One region of the Bordetella saccharivorans genome, then DNA from elsewhere that is predicted to be linked to it. Evidence: predicted binding sites of a transcription regulator. Region 1 holds the regulator's gene; each other region holds the start of a gene.

The links. Region 1 encodes LexA, which represses DNA repair genes until DNA is damaged. Its sites were predicted from a motif close to ACTGTATNNNNATACAGT; they were not measured.
Region 2: the regulator LexA is predicted to act here: its motif matches at 1,663-1,680, upstream of ACKTT0_RS16735 (ATP-dependent helicase).
Region 3: the regulator LexA is predicted to act here: its motif matches at 1,553-1,570, upstream of ACKTT0_RS16305 (PA0069 family radical SAM protein).
Region 4: the regulator LexA is predicted to act here: its motif matches at 1,962-1,979, upstream of recA (recombinase RecA).

What each region holds. Positions count from the first base shown of each region.
Region 1 covers NZ_BAAFZO010000001.1:4,761,564-4,765,638, forward strand. Annotated here, with positions in the region: gene ACKTT0_RS22790 (amino acid aminotransferase) at 1-1,044, shown strand, start outside; gene lexA (transcriptional repressor LexA) at 1,209-1,880, shown strand; gene lon (endopeptidase La) at 1,976-4,075, opposite strand, start outside.
Region 2 covers NZ_BAAFZO010000001.1:3,504,000-3,508,074, forward strand. Annotated here, with positions in the region: gene ACKTT0_RS16725 (amidase) at 1-638, shown strand, start outside; gene ACKTT0_RS16730 (DUF72 domain-containing protein) at 642-1,583, opposite strand; gene ACKTT0_RS16735 (ATP-dependent helicase) at 1,700-3,802, shown strand; gene ACKTT0_RS16740 (magnesium and cobalt transport protein CorA) at 3,851-4,075, shown strand, end outside.
Region 3 covers NZ_BAAFZO010000001.1:3,401,756-3,405,830, reverse strand. Annotated here, with positions in the region: gene ACKTT0_RS16310 (hypothetical protein) at 1-207, opposite strand, end outside; gene ACKTT0_RS16305 (PA0069 family radical SAM protein) at 296-1,546, opposite strand; gene ACKTT0_RS16300 (sulfate adenylyltransferase subunit 1) at 1,746-3,044, opposite strand; gene cysD (sulfate adenylyltransferase subunit CysD) at 3,064-3,972, opposite strand; gene ACKTT0_RS16290 (phosphoadenylyl-sulfate reductase) at 3,984-4,075, opposite strand, start outside.
Region 4 covers NZ_BAAFZO010000001.1:3,647,808-3,651,882, reverse strand. Annotated here, with positions in the region: gene ACKTT0_RS17410 (LysR family transcriptional regulator) at 1-187, shown strand, start outside; gene recX (recombination regulator RecX) at 202-744, opposite strand; gene recA (recombinase RecA) at 741-1,808, opposite strand; gene ACKTT0_RS17395 (response regulator transcription factor) at 2,085-2,774, shown strand; gene ACKTT0_RS17390 (sensor histidine kinase) at 2,752-4,075, shown strand, end outside.

The DNA of each region.
Region 1 (4,075 bases):
GCCGAGACGGCGCGCATCGAGGCGGCCGCGGCGCGCGGCTACCTGCCCATCGAGGGCATCGCCGGCTACAACAAGGGCGCCCAGACGCTGCTGCTCGGGGCCGACTCCCCCCTGGCGGCGGAAGGCCGCGTCCTGACGGCCCAGGCCCTGGGCGGCACGGGCGCCCTGAAAATCGGCGCCGATTTCCTGCGCCAGCTGCTGCCGCAGGCCAAGGTCCTGATCAGCGACCCCAGCTGGGAAAACCACCGCGCCCTGTTCGAGCGCGCCGGCTTCCCGGTGGAAACCTACGCCTACTATGATCCCGCCACGCACGGGCTGGACTTCCAGGGCATGCTGGCCTCGCTGCGGGCCGCCCCGGCCCAGAGCATCGTCGTGCTGCACGCCTGCTGCCACAATCCCACCGGCGTCGACCCCACCGCCGAGCAATGGCAGCAGATCGCCCAGGTCGTCAAGGAACGCAACCTGGTGCCGTTCCTCGACATCGCCTACCAGGGCTTCGGCGCCGGGCTCCAGGAAGACGCCGCGGTGGTGCGCCTGTTCGCCGACCTCGGGCTGACCATGCTGATCAGCTCGTCGTTCTCCAAGTCGTTCTCGCTGTACGGCGAGCGCGTCGGCGCCCTGACGGTCGTGGCTGGCAACCAGGACGAAGCCAAGCGCGTGCTCAGCCAGCTCAAGCGCGTCATCCGCACCAACTACTCCAACCCGCCCACCCACGGCGGCACGGTCGTTTCCACGGTGCTGAACACCCCCGAACTGTACGCCCTCTGGGAACAGGAACTCGCCGGCATGCGCGACCGCATCCGCCTGATGCGCCAGCAACTGGTCGACAAGATCAAGGCGGCCGGCGCCACCCAGGACTTCAGCTTCGTGCTGCAGCAGCGCGGCATGTTCTCGTATTCCGGGCTCACCGCCGCCCAGGTCGACACGCTGCGCGAAGAACACGGCATCTACGCCGTCTCGAGCGGCCGGATCTGCGTGGCGGCCCTCAACAGCCGCAATATCGACACCGTGGCCAAGGCCATCGCGGCCGTCCTCAAGCAATAGGCAGCGGCAAGCTTCGCGCCCGTCCAGGCCTCCGCAAGGAGGCCTTTTTCATGGCGGCGCGCGGGCGCCATCCGCCCGGCCGGGCGAGCAGGCACTTGCATTTTTGCCGCGGGTCGTCCAGAATCGCCGCTGTATATCCATACAGTTCGAACCGGAATACCGCCATGGCCAGCAAACTCACCGACCGCCAGCAGGAAATCCTCGACCTCATCCGGCAAACGGTCGCGCGCACCGGGTTTCCGCCCACCCGCGCCGAAATCGCCCGGGCGCTGGGCTTCCGCTCCCCCAACGCAGCCGAAGACCACCTCAAGGCGCTGGCCCGCAAGGGCGCAATCGAGCTCACCGCGGGGGCCTCGCGCGGCATCCGCCTGAAAGACCCCGCCGAGGCAACGGCCGCCACGCCCGCGGCCGCGTCCGCCATGGCGAACCTGGCCGACGCCGTCGGGCGCCTGCTGCTGCCGCTGGTGGGCCGGGTAGCGGCCGGCAGCCCCATCCTGGCGGCCGAACACGTCGAACGCGAAGTCGGGGTCGACGCCGGCCTGTTCGCCCAGGCGCCCGACTACCTCCTGAAGGTGCGCGGCATGAGCATGCGCGACGCCGGCATCCTCGAAGGCGACCTGCTGGCCGTCAAGCGGGCGGCCGAGGCCCGCAACGGCCAGATCGTGGTCGCCCGCCTGGGGGACGACGTCACCGTCAAGCGCCTGCAACGCCACAATGGCCGCATCGAATTGCTGCCCGAAAACCCCGACTTCTCTCCCATCGTGGTGGACGGCACCCAGGAATTCGCCCTGGAAGGCATCGCGGTCGGGCTCATCCGCACCCACGCCCTGCACTGATCCCCGCCCCGCACGGCGGGTGACACAAAAAAGGGTGGCCCGCGGGCCACCCTTTTCCATTGGCGCCAGCCACGCTGGGGGCGCCTGCCTGGCGATCAATGCTTGAACATCGGGTCGCCGGGGGCACCGGTTTCCGCCGGCTTGGCCACCAGGGCTTCCTTCACCGCCTCTTCCTCGGCCAGCGGTTCGGGCATGCGCTCCAGCGCCAGCTCCAGCACCTTGTCGATCCAGCGCACCGGCACGATCTCGAGGTGGTTCTTGACGTTGTCCGGGATCTCGGCCAAGTCCTTGACGTTCTCTTCGGGAATCAGCACGGTCTTGATGCCGCCCCGGTGAGCCGCCAGCAGCTTTTCCTTCAAGCCGCCGATGGGCAGGACCTCGCCGCGCAAGGTGATCTCGCCGGTCATGGCGACATCGGCCCGCACCGGAATGCGCGACAACGCCGACACCATGGCGGTGGTAATGGCGATGCCCGCCGACGGGCCGTCCTTGGGCGTGGCGCCTTCCGGCACGTGAACGTGCATGTCGTGCTTTTCGAACACGCTGTCGGCGAAACCCAGACGGCGCGCGCGCGAACGCACCACCGTGCGCGCCGCCTCGACCGATTCCTTCATGACGTCGCCCAGCGACCCGGTGCGCTGGATGGCGCCCTTGCCCGGCATGTCGGCGACTTCGATGGTGAGCAGGTCGCCGCCCACTTCGGTCCAGGCCAGTCCGGTCACCTGGCCGATCTGGTTTTCCTTCTCGGCCATCCCGAAGGTATAGCGCCGCACACCCAGGTAATCGCTGAGATTGTCGGCATCGACGTGCACCGGCGCGTGAGGCTGCTCGGGCTTGCCCTCGGCCTTGGCCTTGTCGCTTTGCGCGAGCAGTTCCTTGACGACCTTGCGGCAGATCTTGCCCACCTCGCGCTCGAGCGCGCGCACCCCTGCTTCGCGCGTGTAGTAGCGCACGATATCGCGCAGCGCGGAATCGTCGACCGTCAGTTCGGCCTCCTTCACGCCGTTGTTCTTCATCAGCTTGGGCAGCAGGTGGTCGCGGGCAATGTGAATCTTTTCGTCTTCGGTGTAGCCCGACAGGCGGATCACCTCCATGCGGTCCAGCAGCGCCGGCGGGATGTTCAGCGTGTTGCTGGTGGCCACGAACATGACATCGGAGAGATCGAAATCCACCTCGATGTAGTGATCCTGGAACGTGTGGTTCTGTTCCGGGTCAAGCACCTCGAGCAGCGCCGAGGATGGATCACCGCGGAAATCCATGCCCAGCTTGTCGATCTCGTCGAGCAGGAACAACGGGTTGCGCACGCCCACCTTGCTCATGTTCTGGAGGATCTTGCCGGGCATCGAACCGATGTAGGTGCGGCGGTGGCCACGGATCTCGGCCTCGTCGCGCACGCCGCCCAGCGCCATGCGCACGAACTTGCGGTTCGTGGCCCGCGCGATCGACTGGCCGAGCGAGGTCTTGCCCACGCCCGGAGGGCCCACCAGGCACAGGATCGGCGCCTTGACCTTGTCGACGCGCTGCTGCACGGCCAGGTATTCCAGGATGCGTTCCTTGACCTTTTCCAGGCCATAGTGATCGTCGTCGAGCACGGTCTCGGCATTGCCGATGGAGTTGTTGATCTTGCTCTTCTTCTTCCAGGGAAGATTGATGAGCGTATCGATGTAGTTGCGCACCACGGTGGCCTCGGCCGACATGGGCGACATGAGCTTCAGCTTCTTGAGCTCGGCATCGGCCTTCTTGCGCGCCTCCTTGGGCATGTGCGCGGCGATGATTTTCTTTTCGAGCTCTTCGATATCGGCGCCCTCTTCGCCTTCGCCCAGCTCTTTCTGGATGGCCTTGACCTGCTCGTTCAGGTAGTAGTCGCGCTGGCTCTTCTCCATCTGCTTCTTGACGCGGCCACGGATGCGCTTCTCGACCTGCAGAATGTCGATCTCGGTTTCGAGCTGCGTGAGCAGCCCCTCGAGGCGCTCGGACGTGCCGAGGATCTCGAGCATTTTCTGCTTTTGCTCGAGCTTGAGCGGCAAATGCGCGGCGATGGTATCGGCCAGGCGGCCGGCATCATCGATGCCCGCCAGCGAGGTGAGGATCTCGGGCGGGATCTTCTTGTTGAGTTTGACGTACTGCTCGAACTGGGCAACGATGGCGCGGCGCAGGGCCTCGGTCTCGGAGCCCTGCACGGCGTCGGGTTCGAC
Region 2 (4,075 bases), 1.3 Mb from region 1:
CCGCCTGCGACCCGGTGGCAATGGAACTGGGCGAGGTGCATCGCTGCTTCGACGTGCTGCGCGCCGAGGCATTCGTGGCCGGCATGCGCGACGCCTACGAGAAGGACCCGGACAGCCTGGGGCCCAACACCCGCGCCAACTACGAGATGGGCGCGGCCATGAGCCTGCTGGACAGCGCCTGGGCCCAGGCCGAGCAGACCCGCGTGCTCAAGCGCTTCCAGCAGGTCTACGCCGATTATGACCTGGTGCTGGCCCCCACCACGCCGGTCTCGCCGTTCCCCTGGACGCAGCTGTATGCCGACACCATCAATGGCGAACCGCAGGAAAACTATTACCGTTGGCTGGCGCTGACGTATGTCGTGACGCTGACCACGCACCCGGCCCTCACGCTGCCGTGCGGCCGCGACGCGCAGGGCATGCCGTTCGGGCTGCAGGTGATCGGCCCGTTCCGCGCCGACCTGCAGGTGCTGGCCGCCGCGCAGGCCATGGAGCAGGCCTTCGCCGGCATCGAGGCGCTGCGCCGGCCGCTTCCCGACCTGGCCGCCCTGCGTCCCGCCGAGCCTGCGCTGACGTCGATCGTCACCGCGCCGCCCACGCTGCCGGCCGGTGGGCAGGGCGGGGCGGTGTCGGCGGTGTAGCGGCTACGACCGGGCCAGCGCCGCCGCCAGGCCGGCCGCGTTGCGCATGCCCTGGTCCTGGTAGTTGGTGTTGAGCACCGCATGGGCCTGCCGCACGCGCTCGGCCAGGCGCTTGAGGCGCTCGGCCAGTTCGGCCAGTTCGGCCGGCGAGTATTCGTACTGGAAGCGGCCGGACGAGGCGCCGGTCATGTTGTTCCATGCGGCGGCGTTGCGCCCGTGCAGGCGCACGACGGCCAGGTCGGGATGGGTGGTTTCCCAGACGGCCGGCACGGTGTTGTCGGAGCCCTGGGGAGCGTCGACCACCGTATGCACCGCGCCCAGCTCGCGCTCGAAGGCCAGGGTGGACGCACTGGCGGCGGCGCTGTCGAACCAGCTGCGATGGCGGAACTCCACCGCCATCAGGTGCTCATCCAGGTGGCGCGCGCAGTCGCGCACCAGCGCCATGCCGCGCGGTTCGCGCCGCACCCAGGGGGCGAACTGGAACTGCACGGCGCCCAGCTTGCCCGCCAGCCGCAGCGGCTCCAGCGCCACCAGGAAGCGGCGCCACAGTTCGTCGCGCAGTTCGGCCGGCACTTGGCCGTAGTAGAGCGTGGGCGCGCTGCGCGCGGGGCTGCCGGGTGGCGCCGGCGCGTCGGCGTCGTCGCCGGACGCGCCCAGTTCGCGCCGGATATCGGCGGGCAGGGCACGCAGCGACGCGGCATGGCCGGTGAACAGCCGGAACGCCTTGACGTTGAAGACGAAGCGGCCCGGCGTGCGCGTGGCCCAGGCATGCGCCATGTGGCCGCTGGGCAGGCCGTAGTAAGTGGCGTCGACCTCGGCCATGCCGAACTGGCTGGCATAGTGGCGCAGGCGCGCCTCCGGCGTGCGCACGTGCGGCGGGTAGAAGCGGCCGCAGGCCAGCAGGGTGGGGTCGGTCCAGGAGGCGGTGCCGGTCAGGATGGACATGGCGGGAAGGCGGCCGGCGCGGCGGGGCGCCAGCGTGCGCGGGCCCTGGGCGACGGCGGCGGTCGAGTTCCGGTTATAGTCTGTATGAATATACAGTATTGTCTTCGTCCTTCCCCATGTCCGGTTCTCCTGATTCTGCTGCCGGCGCCGCTCGCGGCGACGCCGATTACCTGTCCGACCTGAACCCCGCCCAGCGCGAGGCGGCCGAGTTCGGCGTGGGCGCCCCGGCCGCGCCCGCGCTGCTGGTGATCGCCGGCGCCGGCTCGGGCAAGACCAGCACATTGGCGCATCGCGTGGCGCACCTGATCCTCAACGGGGCCGACCCGCAGCGCATGCTGCTGCTGACGTTCTCGCGGCGCGCCGCCCAGGAAATGGAACGCCGCGTCGGCACCGTGCTGCGGCGCGTGATGAAACTGCATCCCACCCAGCAGGCGCCCGCGTTGCCGTGGGCGGGCACCTTCCACAGCATCGGCGCGCGCCTGCTGCGCGACTGCGCCGGCCGCATCGGCTTGGCCGAAAGCTTCACCATCCACGACCGTGGCGACGCCGAGGACCTGATGGGCATGGTGCGCCACGAACTGGGCCTGTCGGCCACTGCCGAGCGCTTTCCGCTCAAGGGCACCTGCCTGGCCGTGTATTCGCGCGTCATCAACAGCCAGGCCCCGGTGGCCGAGGTGCTGAAGGACGCCTATCCCTGGTGCGCGCAATGGGAAGACGCGCTCAAGCGGCTGTTCGCCGCCTACGTGCAGGCCAAGCAGGACCAGCAGGTGCTCGACTACGACGACCTGCTGCTGTACTGGGCCGAGATGATGCAGGATGAAGTGCTGGCGCGCGACGTGGGCGGGCGCTTCGATCATGTGCTGGTGGACGAATACCAGGACACCAACCGGCTGCAGGCCGCCATCCTGCTGGCCATGAAGCCCGACGGCCGCGGCCTGACCGTGGTGGGCGACGACGCGCAATCCATTTATTCTTTCCGCGCCGCCACGGTGCGCAATATCCTCGATTTTCCATCGCAGTTCGCGCGCCCGGCCCATATCGTCGCGCTCGAGCGCAATTACCGTTCGACCCAGCCCATCCTGGACGCCTCCAATGCGGTGATCGGCCTGGCGCGCGAGCGCTACACCAAGAACCTCTGGACCGACCGCGCCTCGACCCGCCTGCCGGCGCTGGTCACGGTCAGCGACGAGGCGGGCCAGGCGCGCTGGGTGGCCGACCAGGTGCTGGCGCGGCGCGAAGAGGGCGCCACCCTGAAGTCGCAGGCGGCGCTGTTCCGCGCGTCGAACCACAGCGCGGCGCTCGAGCTCGAGCTGACGCGCCGCAATATTCCATTCGTCAAGTTCGGCGGCCTGCGTTTCCTGGAGGCGGCCCATATCAAGGACGTGCTGTCGCTGTTGCGCTGGGCCGAAAACCCGCGCGGCCGGCTGGCGGGGTTCCGGGTGGCGCAACTGCTGCCCGGCATCGGGCCGGCCATCGCGGGCCGCCTCATGGACGCGCTGGCCGAGGCGGCCGACCCCTTGGCGGCGCTCGCGGATTTCAAGCCGGGCGCGGCCGCGCGGGGCGACTGGCAGGCCTTTGCCGAGACCTATGCCGCGCTGCGCGCGCCAGGGCTGCAATGGCCCGGCGACCTGGACCTGGCGCTGCGCTGGTATGCGCCGCAGCTCGAGCGCCTGTACGACGATGCGCGGGTGCGCAAGGCCGACCTGGACCAGCTGGCGCGCATCGCCGCCGGCTATGCCAGCCGCGAGCGTTTCCTGACCGAGCTGACGCTGGATCCGCCCGACGCCACCAGCGCGGAATCCGGGCCGCCGCTGCGCGACGAGGACTACATGATCCTGTCCACCATTCATTCGGCCAAGGGGCAGGAATGGAAGTCGGTCTATGTGCTCAACGTAGTGGACGGCTGCATCCCGTCGGACATGAGCACCGGCAGCGCCGAGGAAATCGAGGAAGAGCGCCGGCTGCTGTATGTGGCGATGACACGCGCCAAGGAGCATCTGCAGCTCGTCATGCCGCAACGCTTCTATGTGCACCAGCAGACCGGGCTGGGCGATCGCCATGTCTACGGGTCGCGCACGCGCTTCATTCCCGAGCCGCTGCTGCCGCTGTTCGAGTCGCTGCCCAGGCCGCCGGAACTGCCGTTCGGCCGCGGCCGTCCGCCAGAACAGGCCGCGCCCCGGATCGACGTGGCGCAGCGGGTCCGCAAGCTGTTCTCGTGAGCTATCATGCCCCGGTCGCCCGCGCCGGGGCGCGTTCCGGAGACCCGCATGCCGCAGAATGAATCCGCTACGTCGCAGCCGCAAGGCGAAGTGGTCGCCTCCGTGGCCTATGAACGGGGCGAGCGCGCCTACGACGTCCCCATCGAGGGCATCAAGGCGTATACCTGCCAGGACGAGAACCTGCTCTGGATCGGCCTGCGCAATCCTGGCGAGGCAATGCTGCGGCGGGTGGCCGACGACCTCGGCATCAAGGCCAAGGCGCGCGACGAGATG
Region 3 (4,075 bases), 1.4 Mb from region 1:
GGCGGCCGGCTGCGCCGGACGGTCGGCCGCCTGGGCGGGCGCCGGCATGAGCTGGCGCCCACGCGACAACCCCGACGAGAACGGCCATTTGGCCGGCTGGCGCAGCACGCCGCCGCCGGCCTGCGCCAGCAGGCGCGGCAGCCAGGCGGGCAACCGCGAGCTGGGCAGGGAAACGGCGGAATCGGAAGCGAGGGTGGCGATGGTCATGAAAGACTCCGGTGAACGCTGGCAGACGAACAGCTCTGCGGATTAAGGGGCCGCCTGGACGCGCGGCGACAGCCGGTGAAACGGAAAATCAGAACAGCGACAACTGCGGCGAGGCCTGCGGCGCCGGCCTGGCGTGGCGGTGCCCGCCCGGCCCCGGCGCCACGGCCATGGCGGGCCGGGGCGGCTGGAACAGATGCGTGGCCAGTTGCAGCCGGGTGGTGTTCAGGCCCAGCTTGCGCACCGCCAGCCCGAAGCGCTGGCGCAGCAGGTCGGCCCACAGGCCGGTGCCGCGCATGCGACTGCCGAAACGGGGATCGTTGCGCCGGCCGTTGCGCAGGTCTTCGATGCGATGCAGCACGCGCTGGGCACGGTCGGGGAAATGGGCCTGCAGCCATTCCTCGAAGACGGCGCGCACTTCCCAGGGCAGTCGCAGCACGGTGTAGCTGGCGTAGCAGGCGCCCGCCTGGCGGGCTTCCTGCAGGATGTGTTCCAGGGATTCGTCGTTGATGAAGGGAATGACGGGCGCCACCAGGACGCCGACGGGCACGCCGGCATCGGCCAGCGTGCGCACCGCCTGGATGCGCCGCCAGGGAGCCGAGGCGCGCGGTTCCAGCGTACGGGCCATGTCGGCGTCCAGGGTGGTGATGCTGGCGAATACCGTGACCAGCCGCTGCTCGGCCAGCGGCCGGAGCAGGTCGAGGTCGCGCTCGACCAGGGCGTTCTTGGTGACGATGGTGGCCGGGTGGCGGGTCTGCAGCAGCAGCTCGAGCACCCCGCGGGTAAGCTGCCACTGGCGTTCGATGGGTTGGTAGACGTCGGTGGCCGAGCCGATGTTGATGGGCGACACCCGGTAGCCGGGGCGGGCCAGCTCGGCCCGCAGCACGTCCACCGCGTTGGCCTTGGCCACCAGGCGGGTTTCGAAGTCCAGCCCGGGGGAATAGCCCAGGTAGGCATGGGTGGGCCGCGCGTAGCAGTACACGCAGCCGTGTTCGCACCCACGGTAGGGGTTGACGGCGACATCGAACGGGATGTCGGGAGAATCGTTGCGCGACAGCAGCTTGCGGGCCTGTTCGGGGGCCACGGTGGTCTGGCGGGCCGGCTCCGGCGTGATGGGAATATAAGGGACGGCGGGTTCGGCCACGCCGTCGGCGGGCCAGGAGGCATCCGCCAGGGCATCGGCCGGTACGTGGGTGGCGGCCCAGCCGTCGTCGGCGGGGGCGCGGTCGGTTTGCTGGAAGCGATGCCGGACGTTAGTAACCGCTCCCCGGCCGCGCAAGGCGGCGGGGGCGGCAGCCGGGGACCCAGAACCGGCGGGAAAAACGTGATCGGTGCGTTCCATGAAAGTACTGTACAAAAAACCAGTACTTTCAGCAAGCCCCTGACGCCCCGAAAGGGCGACGCCCCACTTTACCGCAAGACGCGGCAGCCGTCTGGAGAAATCATTTCATGGTCTGGAAATCGCCCGGAAACCCGCATGAATACTAGGCTTCGCAATAAAACAACAGCCCGCCGCCGGCGTCCGGCGGCGGGCCGGGACGTCATCGCAGCATGCCCGCGGCCGCGGTCTGGTGCGTGGCGGCGTCAATCAGGATGAACGCGCCCGTGGCGGGCGCCTCGGCATAGCGATCGACCGCCAGCGCCTCGCGCGTGACCAGCGACACGCGGCCGATGTCGTTCATGTTCAGCGTGCCGCCGGCGTTGGCGATCTCCTGCAGTTCGTGAATGTCGCGCTGCGTGTGCACGTCGCGGACCTTCGCGGTGGTCAGCCGCGTGCCGTGCTTGAGCAGGTACTTGCGCGCCGGGTTCAGCGCCTGCGCGTCGAGCCAGCACAGTTCCGCTTCGAACTCGCGGCCGACGCGCGCCGGCGCATCGGCATGCGCCAGCACATCGCCGCGCGAAACGTCGACATCCCGGTCCAGCACGACCGTGACCGAGTCGCCGGCCAGCGCGGCATCCAGCGCGCGATCGAAGGCCAGCACCTGCTTGACGCGCGCGCGCACCCCCGATGGCTGCACCACGATTTCATCGCCCGGCCGCAGCACGCCGCTGGCGACGCGGCCGGCGTAGCCGCGGAAATCGTCGGCGCTGTCGCCGCCGTGGCGCGCCACCCACTGCACCGGAAAGCGCAGCGGCTGCCCGGCCGCGTCATTGGCCTGGCCCAGTTGCTCCAGCAGGCTGAGCAGCGGCGGGCCGTCGTACCAGGGCGTCCTGGCGGACGGATTGACCACGTTGTCGCCCTCCAGCGCCGACAGCGGCAGCGCATGGAAGCGGGCGATGTCCAGGCGCCGCGCCAGTTCGGCATAGGCGTCGCGAATGCGCTCGAACACGGCGCGGTCCCAGTCGACCAGGTCCATCTTGTTGACCGCCACCACGATGTGGCGGATGCCCAGCAGGCGCGCGATGGTGCTGTGCCGCTTGGTCTGCGGCAGCAGCTTGCCGTCGGCGGCGCGCGTGGCGTCGATGAGGATCACGGCGGCGTCGGCGGTCGAGGCGCCGGTCACCATGTTGCGGGTGTATTGCTCGTGCCCGGGCGCGTCGGCGACGATGAACTTGCGCAGCGGGGTGGCGAAATAGCGGTACGCCACGTCGATAGTGATGCCCTGCTCGCGCTCGGCCTCCAGGCCGTCGGTGAGCAGCGCGAAATCGATGCCGTCGCCGGCCACCCGCTTGTACTTGGCGCGCGAAATGGCGTCCAGTTGGTCGGCGAACACGCCCTTGCTGTCGTACAGCAGGCGCCCGATCAGGGTGGACTTGCCGTCGTCGACCGAACCGGCCGTGATCAGCCGCAGCACGCCGCGGTCGGCGCCCGAAAGAAAAGAATCGTTCACAGCGTTCATGGGAGCATCCAGTGTCGGTTCAGAAATAGCCTTCTTTCTTGCGGCGCTCCATCGAGGCCTCGGAAGTCTGGTCATCCATGCGGGTGGCGCCGCGTTCGGTGATGTCGGTAATGGCGGTCTCGGCGATGATGGCGGCCGCGTCGGCCGCCTCGGATGCCACTGGGCAGGTGCAGGAAATATCGCCCACCGTCCGGAAGCGCACCGCCAGGTTCTCGACCCGTTCGCCGTCCTGCGGCGGCGTCAGCGGCGTGACCGGCACCAGCAGGCCCTTGCGGCGCACCACGTCGCGCCGGTGGCTGTAGTAGATGGATGGCAACGCCAGCTGTTCGCGCTGGATGTACTGCCACACGTCCAGTTCGGTCCAGTTGGAAATCGGAAACACGCGCATGTTCTCGCCCGGATGCACGCGCGTATTGAACAGGTTCCACAGCTCGGGGCGCTGCGCTTTCGGGTCCCACTGGCCGAACTCGTCGCGGAACGAAAAGATGCGCTCCTTGGCACGCGCCTTCTCCTCGTCGCGGCGCGCGCCGCCGATGCAGGCGTCGAAGCCGAATTCCTCGATGGCTTCCAGCAGGGTCACCGCCTGCGCGGCGTTGCGCGAATCGGTCGCACGCCGCAGCACCACGCTGCCGCGCCGGATCGAGTCCTCGACGCTGCGCACCAACAGGGTTTCGCCCAGCTCGGCCGCCCGCGCGTCGCGGAAGGCGATCACTTCGTCGAAATTGTGGCCGGTGTCGATGTGCATCAGCGGGAATGGGAAGCGGCCCGGCCGGAAGGCCTTCTCGGCCAGGCGCAACAGCACCACCGAGTCCTTGCCGCCGGAAAACAGCAGCACCGGCTTGGTGCACTCGGCTGCGACTTCGCGCAGGATGTAGATGGCTTCGGACTCCAGCCAGTCGAGGTGGCTGCGGTTGACGACGACGGACATGGGGTTTTCCTTTACACAGAAGTCGGTTTGGCGGGAACGGCCGTCACGCCGATGACCCGGTTGCCGGCATGCAGGCCGCATTCCTTGGAGTCGGACGACTCCC
Region 4 (4,075 bases), 1.1 Mb from region 1:
GCTCACCGAGTATCTGCAGCAGGGATGGCTGCATCTGTGCCACCTGGGGCCCCAGGGCGTCTGGCGCACGCTGTACGCGGCGGTGCGCACCGAGGACACGGATGCTTCGTATGTGAAGGACTTCCTGGCGATCGCGCGGGAAGTATGTTTCAAGACGCTCGACGGGATCCGCACGGCCAAGAGCTGACCGCGAGCACGCCCCTAGTCGTCGTGCTCGTCGCCCAACAGGCGGCGGATGATGTCGTGGGCAAACCCGCGGCCCGCCAGGAAGCGGGCCTGCTTGGCATATTCGGCGCGATCGGCCGGCTTGGCGGCGAAGCGCTTGCGCCAGACCTCGAGTGCCCGCTGGTACTCGGTGGCGCGCAGGTCGTCGCGCAATTGCGCCACCTGCTCTTCCGCCACGCCATGCTGACGCAGTTCCTGCACGATGCGCGCCGTGCCCTGCCGCCCGGCGCGCCGGTGCACCAGGCTGTGGGCGAACCGTTCAGTGGACAGCCAGCCCTCTTTTTCCAGGGCGTCGAGCACCGCATCGATGTCGTCGCCCTCTTCCGCGTAGGGCTGAAGCTTGCGCGCCAGCTCATTGCGCGCATATTCGCGGCGGGACAGATAACCGACGGCGCGGGCCTTCAAGGAAGGCCCGCGCGGGCGGGGCGAGGGTTGGGCGAGGGTTTCGAAGCCGTCGTCGTCGGCCTCGCCCTTGCCCGGGCCGCGTCGTGGCGACGGAGGCCTGGGCCGGCGGATCATGCTTCGCCGGGTTCCTCGGCTTCACTGGCCGGGAACGTGGCCGCGCGGCTGACGATGCCCTGGTTCTCGCGCACCTTGTTCTCGATCTCGATGGCGAGCTCGGGGTGCTCTTTCAGGTATTCGCGGACGTTGTCCTTGCCCTGGCCGATGCGAGTGCCGTTGTAGCTGTACCAGGCGCCGGATTTGTCGACCACGCCGGCCTGCACGCCCAGGTCGATGATTTCGCCTTCACGCGAGATACCCGCGCCGTACATGATGTCGAATTCGGCCTGCTTGAAGGGGGGCGAGACCTTGTTCTTGACGACCTTGACGCGGGTTTCGTTGCCCACGACTTCCTCGCCCTTCTTGATGGAGCCGATGCGGCGGATATCGAGGCGCACCGACGAATAGAATTTCAACGCATTGCCGCCGGTGGTGGTTTCGGGGTTGCCGAACATGACGCCGATCTTCATGCGGATCTGGTTGATGAAGATCACCATGCAGTTGGTGCGCTTGATGGTGGCGGTCAGCTTGCGCAGCGCCTGGCTCATCAGGCGGGCCTGCAGGCCGGGCAGGGAGTCGCCCATTTCGCCCTCGATTTCGGCCTTGGGCACCAGGGCCGCGACCGAGTCGATGACGATCAGGTCGACCGAACCCGAGCGCACCAGAGCGTCGGTGATTTCCAGCGCCTGCTCGCCGGTGTCGGGCTGGGAAATCAGCAGGTCGGTCAGGTTGACGCCGAGCTTGGCGGCGTACTGGACGTCGAGCGCGTGCTCGGCGTCGACGAAGGCGCAGGTGCCGCCGATTTTCTGCATTTCGGCGATGACCTGCAGGGTGAGCGTGGTCTTGCCGGACGATTCGGGGCCGTAGATCTCGATCACCCGGCCGCGCGGCAGGCCGCCCACGCCCAGCGCGATGTCGAGCCCCAGCGAGCCGGTGGACACGACCTGGATGTCGTGCTCGACCTCGTTGTCGCCGTAGCGCATGATCGAGCCCTTGCCGAACTGCTTCTCGATTTGCGAAAGCGCGGCGGCCAGCGCCTTGGCCTTTTCCGACGCGGCTGCCTTGCTGGTTTTGTCGTCCATGTGGTGTCCCGTGGATGAATGTATGTATGCGGCGCCGCGGCACGATGCGCCGGCGGCGGCCATGGGTAACTTGTTGCCCGGCCAGGCGGGGCTGGCCGGAGAACTCTGCTTGATACGGCTCGAAAGCTAGCGGCGATTATGGCATCGGATTATACTGTACAAAAATCCAGTATGCCATAATTTTCCAGGGATTCCCTGGCTGGGCAAGCGTCCCGCCGTGTGCCAGAATGCCCCCGATCCGGGCGGCATGTCCGGCCACCGTTTCCGCTTACCCGCATGCGCATCCTCATCGCCGAAGACGACAGCATCCTGGCCGATGGCCTGTCCCGCTCGCTGCGGCACAATGGCTATGCCGTCGACGCCGTCCGCGATGGCGTGGCCGCCGATTCCGCCCTGGCCGCCCAGGCCTTCGACCTGCTCATCCTCGATCTCGGCCTGCCCCAGCTGGCCGGCCTCGAAGTCCTGCGACGCCTGCGCGCGCGCAACTCGCTGTTGCCGGTGCTGATCCTCACCGCCGCCGACAGCGTCGAACAACGCGTCAAAGGGCTCGACCTCGGCGCCGACGACTACATGGCCAAGCCCTTCGCCCTGTCCGAACTCGAGGCGCGGGTGCGCGCGCTGACCCGGCGCGGGGCCGGCGGCGGCGCCACCCTGCTGCGCCACGGCAGGCTGGTCTTCGACCAGACCGGCCGCGTGGCCCTGGTCGACGACCAGACGCTCGACCTCTCGGCCCGCGAGGTCAGCCTGCTCGAGATTCTGCTGACCCGCAGCGGCCGCATGGTCAGCAAGACGCAACTGGTGGACCACCTCTGCGAATGGGGCGAAGAAGTCAGCACCAACGCCATCGAGGTCTACGTGCATCGCCTGCGCAAGAAGCTGGAGCCCAGCGGCGTCAAGATCATCACGGTGCGCGGCCTGGGCTATTGCCTTGAACGGGACCAGGGTGCCGGCTACCTCCCCCATTGAGCCGGCCGCGCACGAAAAGCTGAACCAGGAAGCCCTGGATGCCATGCGCGGCGGGGCCAAGGGCCCCAGCTTCGCGCCGCCGCAACGCTCGCTGCTGGGCGAAATCCTCGACTGGATGCTGGCGCCCTTGTTCCTGCTATGGCCCATGAGCGTGGCCATCACCTACGTGGTGGCGCAGAACATCGCTAACGTCCCGTACGACCGCGCGCTGGCCAACAACCTGCATGTACTGGCGCGCCACGTGCATGCGCAGGACGGGCGCGCCGTCCTGCGCATGAGCGAAGGCGTGCGCGACGTGCTGCGCCCCGACGAAACCGAAAGCGTCTTCTGGCTAGCCCTCGGCAGCCGGGGCGAATACCTGGGCGGCGACCGTGCCCTGCCCCTGCCGCCGGAACTCGGTCCGCCCCAGCCGGGCACTATTTTGTACGCGGACGACACGCTGCGCGGGTTCGGCGTGCGGCTGGCCTACACCTGGGTCGACCTGCACATCCCGCGCACCCAGCCTGTGCTGCTGGCGGTGGCCGAGACCATGGAAAAGCGCACGCAGCTCGCCAACGACATCATCAAGGGCGTGATCATTCCGCAGTTCGTGGTGCTGCCGGTCGCCGTGCTGCTGGTGTGGTTCGGCCTGTCGCGCGGCGTGGCGCCGCTCAACGCCCTGCAGCAGCGGCTGCGCGCGCGCCGTCCCGACGACCTGTCGCCCATTGACGAGCGCGCCGCGCCATCCGAGATCGCCCCGCTGGTCGGCGCCATGAACGAGCTGCTCGACCGCCTGTCGGCCAACGTGGAGGCACAGCGCCGCTTCGTCGCGGACGCGGCCCACCAGTTGAAGACCCCGCTGGCCGGGCTGCGCACCCAGGCCGAGCTGGCGCTGCGCGACGCCAGCCCCGACGAGATGCAGTCCAGCCTGCGCCAGCTCGTCATGGGCTCGGAGCGCGCCACCCGCCTGGTCAACCAGCTGCTGCTGCTGGCGCGCGCCGAAAACCCGCATTCGGCGGGACTGGCCCGCGTCGACCTGGATGCCGTCGGCTCGGAGCAGGCCATGCAATGGGTGCCGCAGGCCCTGGCGTTGGGCACCGACCTGGGCTTCGAAGCCGCCGACCGGCCGGTGTACATAGCCGGCAACAGCATCCTGCTGGCCGAACTCCTGAACAACCTGCTGGACAACGCCCTGCGCTACACGCCGGCAGGCGGGCACGTGACCGTGCGGGTGCGCGCCACCGCCCTGCACGCCATTCTCGAAGTCGAGGATTCCGGCCCCGGGATCGCCCCCGAGGACCGCGAGCGGGTGTTCGACCGCT